Pararhizobium capsulatum DSM 1112: one gene and its partner. The protein of the gene in region 2 interacts with the protein of the main gene of each other region in a pairwise test. Links are inferred from orthologs where the notes say so. Each region holds a gene or a part of one and is shown on either strand. Other genes may lie near its edges. The genes, in order: QO002_RS01435 and sfsA.

Region 1 (3,321 bases), 2.1 Mb from region 2 along the record:
TGTCCGGCGCGGCCCACATCTTCTCGATGTTGTAGAACTCGCGGATTTCCGGACGGAAAACGTGGACGATGATATCGCCGCCGTCGATCAGGACCCAGTCACCGGTTTCCAGACCTTCGACGCGGGCATTGCCTAGCCCTTCGTCCTTAAGATCAGAAATCAGATGGTCCGCAATCGCCGTCACATGCCTGTTGGACCGCCCCGAGACCACAACCATGTAGTCCCCAAGCGCCGATTTTCCGGCAATGTTGATGGTGACAATATCTTCCGCTTTCGAGTCCTCAAGACTTGTGAGGACCAGGTGAAGAGCACGTTCGGCAACATCGCTGCTTTGAACCGTGCTGTGCGGGAAAATGCGTGTGACACTTCCCTTCGCGTGTGCTGTTGTCAGGGACTTTTTCCTTTCCAGTTGAACAGAACAGGCACTACGACTCGTTTTGTCAGACGAACCGTCACACCAAATGTAGTCATCAATGCCTTAACGTTTCAAGACATGAGAAATAAATGATGGATTGTTCCCACGTTTTTGAAGCAAAGGGCAACGGCGAATCGTGCCCTGCTTAATCCGCCTTTGCCCTGAGCGCCGTGGAGCTTAAAGGTGAGCGTGGACCATGGATGAAGGTCCAGGCAGGTGCTGCGCGCGATGCAAGGCTTGCGGCATCGTCTTCGTCGATCCGCGCATACTCGAAGGTTTTGGCCATTTTTGACGAGAGATAGGCCAAGGTCGCTCCCGGCCGGTCGATGACGGCGATCGGATATGTCTTGGCGATCGCCTGCCAGTCCTGCCAGAGATGGAAGCTCTTCAGATTGTCCGCCCCCATGATCCAGACGAAGCGCACACCGCGATTTTTTTGTCGCACTTTTTCCAGGGTGCGCGCGGTGTAGCTCTGCCCCAGCGCCTGCTCGAACGCAGTAATCTTGATGCGGGGGTCGTGGGCAATCTTTTCGCAGAGGGCAATGCGTTCGGAAAGTGGCGCCAGCTGGTTGCGGCTTTTCAGCGGATTGCCCGGCGTCACCATCCACCACAGCTGATCGAGCTTCAATCGGCGCAGCGCAATATCGGCCACCAGCTCGTGGCCGGCATGGGGCGGATTAAAGGAGCCGCCAAACAACCCGACGCGCATGCCCGGCTCGACATGCGGCATCTTCAGATAGGCAGGGTTGACGCCGGTTTCATTCACTTAGGGGCGAACCTGACCATTACCGCGCACCCGGTACTTGAAGGATGTCAACTGCTCGACGCCGACCGGCCCGCGGGCATGCATCTTGCCGGTTGCAATGCCGATCTCGCCGCCCATACCGAACTCGCCGCCATCGGCGAACTGGGTCGAGGCGTTGTGCACGAGGATGGCGGAATCGATCTCGGCAAAGAACCGCTCGACGACGTCAGGATCTTCCGCAATGACCGCCTCCGTATGGGAGGAAGACCATTTGCATATGTGCTCGATCGCGCCTGACACCCCATCAACCAGCGCAACCGAGATGATGGCATCAAGATATTCCGTCGCCCAATCCTCTTCCGTGGCAGCGATCAGGCCGGGCATCATGGCGCGCAGTTCTTCGCAGGCTCGGATTTCGCAGCCCGCTTCAATCAGCGCCGTGAGCAGCGGCATGACAAACCGATCCTTGGCCGCGCGATCGATCAGCAAAGTCTCGGCCGCACCGCAAATGCCGGTACGCCGCATCTTGGCATTGATGACAATCTTCTTCGCCATCTCCACGTCAGCGGACGTATCGACATAGACGTGGCAGACACCCTCAAGATGGGCAAAGACCGGCACCCGCGCCTCGTTCTGCACGCGTGCCACAAGGCTCTTGCCGCCACGGGGTACGATCACGTCGATCATTCCGCCAAGTCCCGTCAGCATGGCACCAACCGCTGAGCGATCTGCCACCGGCACCATCTGGATCGCGTGCTCTGGAAGCCCGGCATCCCTCAAGCCTTGCACCAGGCAGGCATGGATAGCCTGTGATGAATTGAGGCTGTCGGAACCGCCACGCAGAATCACGGCATTGCCGGCTTTCAGGCACAGCGCGCCAGCATCGGCTGTCACATTCGGACGACTCTCATAGATCACGCCGATTACACCGAGCGGCGTGCGAACGCGCTCGATATGCAGACCGTTCGGCCGGTCCCATTCCGAAATGATATGGCCGACCGGATCTGGCAGGTCTGCAATGGCGCGGATTGCATTGGCCATGTCGAGCACACGATTTTCCGTGAGTGTCAGGCGATCGAGGAAGGAGGCGGCTACACCCGTCTCACGGGCATTTTCAAGATCAAGCGCATTGGCGGCAAGGATCTCGTCCTTGCGGGCGACGATCGCACTTGCCATGCTGACGAGAGCGGCATGCTTGCGCTCGGCCGAGGCGATGGCCAATGGCCGGCTGGCAGCGCGCGCCTGACGGCCGATGACGGCCATGATTTCTTGGATTTCTTTTTTGCGTGCATCGTCAAGCATGTGCGTCACTCCTCTCCGGCTCGGCCTCCCGCCTGGCCGCCGTCATTACCATGTCGTCCCGATGAACCATGGCCGAACGCCCGGCATAACCGAGAATCGCGGCAATCTCCGCCGATTTGCGGCCCGCAATCTGGCGGGCTTCATCGGCATCATAGCCGGCAAGCCCGCGCGCGATCTCGCGGCCTTCCGATCCGATGATCGCAATGGTATCGCCGCGGCTGAACGAACCTGTCACCTGCCGCACGCCCGCCGGAAGCAGGCTCTTGCCGGAACCAAGTGCATTTTCCGCACCGGCATCGATCACGATGCTGCCCGCCGGCAACAGTTGCCCCGCAATCCAGGTTTTTCGCGCGGTTACGGGGAAAGCCGAAGGTGCAAACCAAGACGACCGCGCACCCTCGACGATTGCCTGCAGGGGACGATCCGTCTTGCCGGAGGCAATGATCATCGCGCAACCGGCGACCGTTGCGATCTTGCCGGCGTCGATCTTGGTGCGCATGCCGCCACGCGACAATTCGGAGGCCGCACCGCCCGCCATCGCCTCGATCTCGGCGGTAATGGCAGGAATGGTTTCGAGAAAACGCGCTTCGGGATCGAGATGCGGCGGCGCCGTATAGAGCCCGTCAATATCCGACAGCAGCACCAGCAGATCCGCGCCCGTCATGGTCGCGACGCGCGCGGCCAGACGATCATTATCGCCATAGCGGATTTCCGAGGTGGCGACCGTATCGTTTTCGTTGATAATCGGCACCGCACCGATCTTCAGAAGCTGGCTGATGGTGGCGCGCGCATTGAGATACCGGCGGCGTTCTTCAGTGTCGCCTAGCGTCAACAGGATCTGGCCTGCCACGATAGCGTC
Region 2 (3,073 bases):
AGAACGACGTTTGCCAGGTGCTGCAATATGATGGATCGACCGCGACGGTACTCAAGCGCCCTCTCCTTATCTGCCCGCCTTGGATCAACAAGTTCTACGTGCTCGACCTCAACCCGGAAAAATCCTTCATCCGCTGGGCGGTAGAACAGGGACATACCGTCTTCGTGATTTCCTGGGTCAACCCTGACGCGCGTCATGCGAATAAGGATTGGGAAGCCTATGCGCAGGAAGGCGTCGGTTTCGCGCTCGATACGATCAATAAGGCGACGGGTGAGGATGAAGTAAACGCGATCGGTTACTGCGTCGGCGGCACTTTGCTCGCTGCTACGCTGGCCTTGCATGCGCAGGAAGGCGATACCCGCATTCGATCGGCGACGTTGTTCACAACCCAGGTCGATTTTACCCATGCCGGCGACCTCAAGGTCTTCGTCGATGCCGACCAGATTGCACTGCTTGAACAGCGCATGAAGGAAACGGGCTACCTCGATGGTTCGAAAATGGCGACGGCTTTCAACATGCTGCGCGCCTCCGATCTGATCTGGCCGTACTTCGTCAACAACTACCTGAAAGGCCAGGAACCGCCGCCCTTCGACCTGCTCTACTGGAACTCCGATTCCACCCGCATGCCGGCGGCCAACCATTCCTTTTACCTGCGCAATTGCTATCTGGAGAACAAGCTTACGCAGGGTGAGATGGTCGTGGCCGGAAAACGCCTGTCCCTCGGTGACGTCAAAATCCCGATCTACAATCTCGCAGCCAAGGAAGACCACATTGCTCCGGCAAAGTCGGTCTTTGTAGGCAGCGGCTTCTTTGGGGGCGACGTGACCTATGTCATGTCGGGCTCCGGCCACATCGCCGGCGTCGTCAATCCCCCCGCCAAGGGAAAATACCAGTTCTGGACGGGTGGCAAGCCAACCGGTGAATTCGAGGACTGGGTGAAGTCCGCCGAAGAAACGCCCGGCTCCTGGTGGCCGCACTGGCATAACTGGATCGAGAACCTGGATAAGACCCGAGTACCGGCACGGCACACTGGTGGTTCTCTGAATTCCATTGAGGATGCTCCCGGCTCCTATGTGCGCGTTCGTGCCTGAAGCAGCGGTCGGCCGGATTTCCAAGGCATGAATTTCGAAAGCCCGCTCGTTCCGGCCACGCTCATCCAACGCTACAAGCGTTTTCTGTTCGATGCCCTTCTCGAAGATGGGCGAACGATCACCGGTTTCTGCCCGAACACCGGCTCGATGCGCGGCCTGACGACGCCGGGTTCGCGCATATGGCTTTCGGAGCATGCCAGTCCTACCCGCAAATATCAGCATATGCTGGAACTGGTGGAGGTCGATGGCGTGGCAATCGGTATCAATACCGGCCTTCCCAACAAGCTTGCCGAAGAGGCGGTCCGGGCCGGGCTGGTCGGCAATCTCGCAGACTATCCGGTGCTGCAGCGGGAACAGCGATACGGCAAGAATTCGCGGATCGACTTCCTGTTGTCGGATCCCGCCGATGGACGGCGCTGTTATGTCGAGGTCAAGAACGTGCATTTCAGCCGCACGCCTGGCTTGGCTGAATTTCCCGACAGCCCCACCGCTCGAGGAGCGAAACATCTGGAAGAACTGGGCGACATGGTGGCAGAGGGTCATCGCGGTGTGATGATCTACCTCGTGCAGCGCGCCGATTGCGACCGCCTGCGCATCTGCGACGATCTCGACCCGAACTATGCGCGGGCGTTCAAGAGAGCACAGGCACGTGGCGTCGAGGCTTTCGCACTGCGTTGTCGCGTTTCGGCGACGCAAATCGTTGCGGATAGCTTGATCGCCATGGACGAAACAGGCCCGGCCGGTTTATGACATCAGGCAAAGACAACTGAAAGCTTTAGAGCATGGTCACCTACATCGAGGCCGAATCTGCGCCTTATAAAAACACCGGCGTCATCCGCCTCTACACGCCTGAAGATTTCGCCGGCATCAAGCGCGCCTGTCAGTTGACCGCGCTTTGTCTCGATGAACTGGCAAGCCGCGTTCAGCCGGGCGTCACGACCGACGAGATCGACCGTTTCGTCTTCGATTTCGGGATGGATCACGGCGCCCTGCCCGCGACCTTGAACTATCGCGGCTATACCAAGTCCTCCTGTACCTCGATCAATCACGTCGTCTGCCACGGCATTCCCAACGACAAGCCGCTACGCGACGGTGATGTGGTCAATATCGACGTGACCTATATCATCAATGGATGGCATGGCGATTCCAGCCGCATGTATCCGGTGGGCGAGATCAAACGCGCAGCCGAGCGCTTGCTCGAAGTCACCTACGAATGCCTGATGCTTGGGATTGCGGCGGTAAAGCCCGGCGCACGCACGGGCGCCATAGGAGAAGCAATCCAGACCTATGCGGAAACCGAGCGGTGCTCGGTCGTGCGCGACTTCTGCGGCCATGGCGTCGGCCGGCTTTTCCACGACGCGCCGAATATCCTGCATTATGGCCGAGCCAATGAAGGCCCGGAAATGCGCGAGGGCATGATCTTCACCATCGAGCCGATGATCAATCTTGGCCGCCCGCATGTGAAGGTGCTGGCTGACGGCTGGACGGCCGTCACCCGCGATCGTTCGCTTTCGGCTCAATACGAGCACTGCGTGGGCGTCACCGCCACTGGCTGCGAGATTTTTACCCTCTCTCCAAGTGGTCTCGACCGTCCAGGCCTTCCCCCTTTGAGCGCAGCATGAAGAAAACTCCCGTTCCGCCGGGCCAAAGCAATTGGCAACCGCCGGAGCAGGCGGGATTCTTCAGCGAGCAGCAGGGCCAAGGCTCCGGTCTCGCAGGCTCATCGGACTTGGCTCACTACCACGGTCATCGGGAGAGGCTGCGCAACCGGTTTCGGGATGGCGGCGATGGATCGCTGGCCGACTATGAAATTCTTGAACTGCTGTTGTTTCGTCTGATCCCACGGCGGGATACGAAGCCGATCGTAAAGGCGCTTCTCGATCGCTTCGGTACCCTCTCCGGCGTGTTTGGCGCGCAACCTGCCCTGCTGCAGGAGGTTAAAGGCATCGGTGAAGCCGTTGCGCTCGACCTGAAGTTGATCG

The links.
Region 1: the proteins of sfsA (region 2) and QO002_RS01435 interact in binary tests that used the Escherichia coli proteins (3 or more experiments, as listed by UniProt). The link is inferred for Pararhizobium capsulatum DSM 1112 from one-to-one orthologs.

The regions. Positions count from the first base shown.
Region 1 is NZ_JAUSVF010000001.1:306,243-309,563, forward strand. Bases 323-3,321 are described here. They hold QO002_RS01435 (glutamate-5-semialdehyde dehydrogenase), read right to left. Parts: upstream 2,463-3,321; coding sequence 1,182-2,462; downstream 323-1,181. Other genes in these bases: rsfS (ribosome silencing factor), read right to left, coding at 323-409; QO002_RS01430 (nicotinate-nucleotide adenylyltransferase), read right to left, coding at 561-1,145; proB (glutamate 5-kinase), read right to left, coding at 2,455-3,321. In the rest of the region: more of rsfS, read right to left, coding at 1-322. UniProt on the Escherichia coli protein: Catalyzes the NADPH-dependent reduction of L-glutamate 5-phosphate into L-glutamate 5-semialdehyde and phosphate. The product spontaneously undergoes cyclization to form 1-pyrroline-5-carboxylate.
Region 2 is NZ_JAUSVF010000001.1:2,388,592-2,391,664, reverse strand. Bases 229-2,979 are described here. They hold sfsA (DNA/RNA nuclease SfsA), read left to right. Parts: upstream 229-1,118; coding sequence 1,119-1,841; downstream 1,842-2,979. Other genes in these bases: radC (RadC family protein), read left to right, coding at 2,710-2,979; map (type I methionyl aminopeptidase), read left to right, coding at 1,874-2,713; phaC (poly(3-hydroxyalkanoate) polymerase subunit PhaC), read left to right, coding at 229-1,091. In the rest of the region: more of phaC, read left to right, coding at 1-228; more of radC, read left to right, coding at 2,980-3,073. UniProt on the Escherichia coli protein: Binds to DNA non-specifically. Could be a regulatory factor involved in maltose metabolism.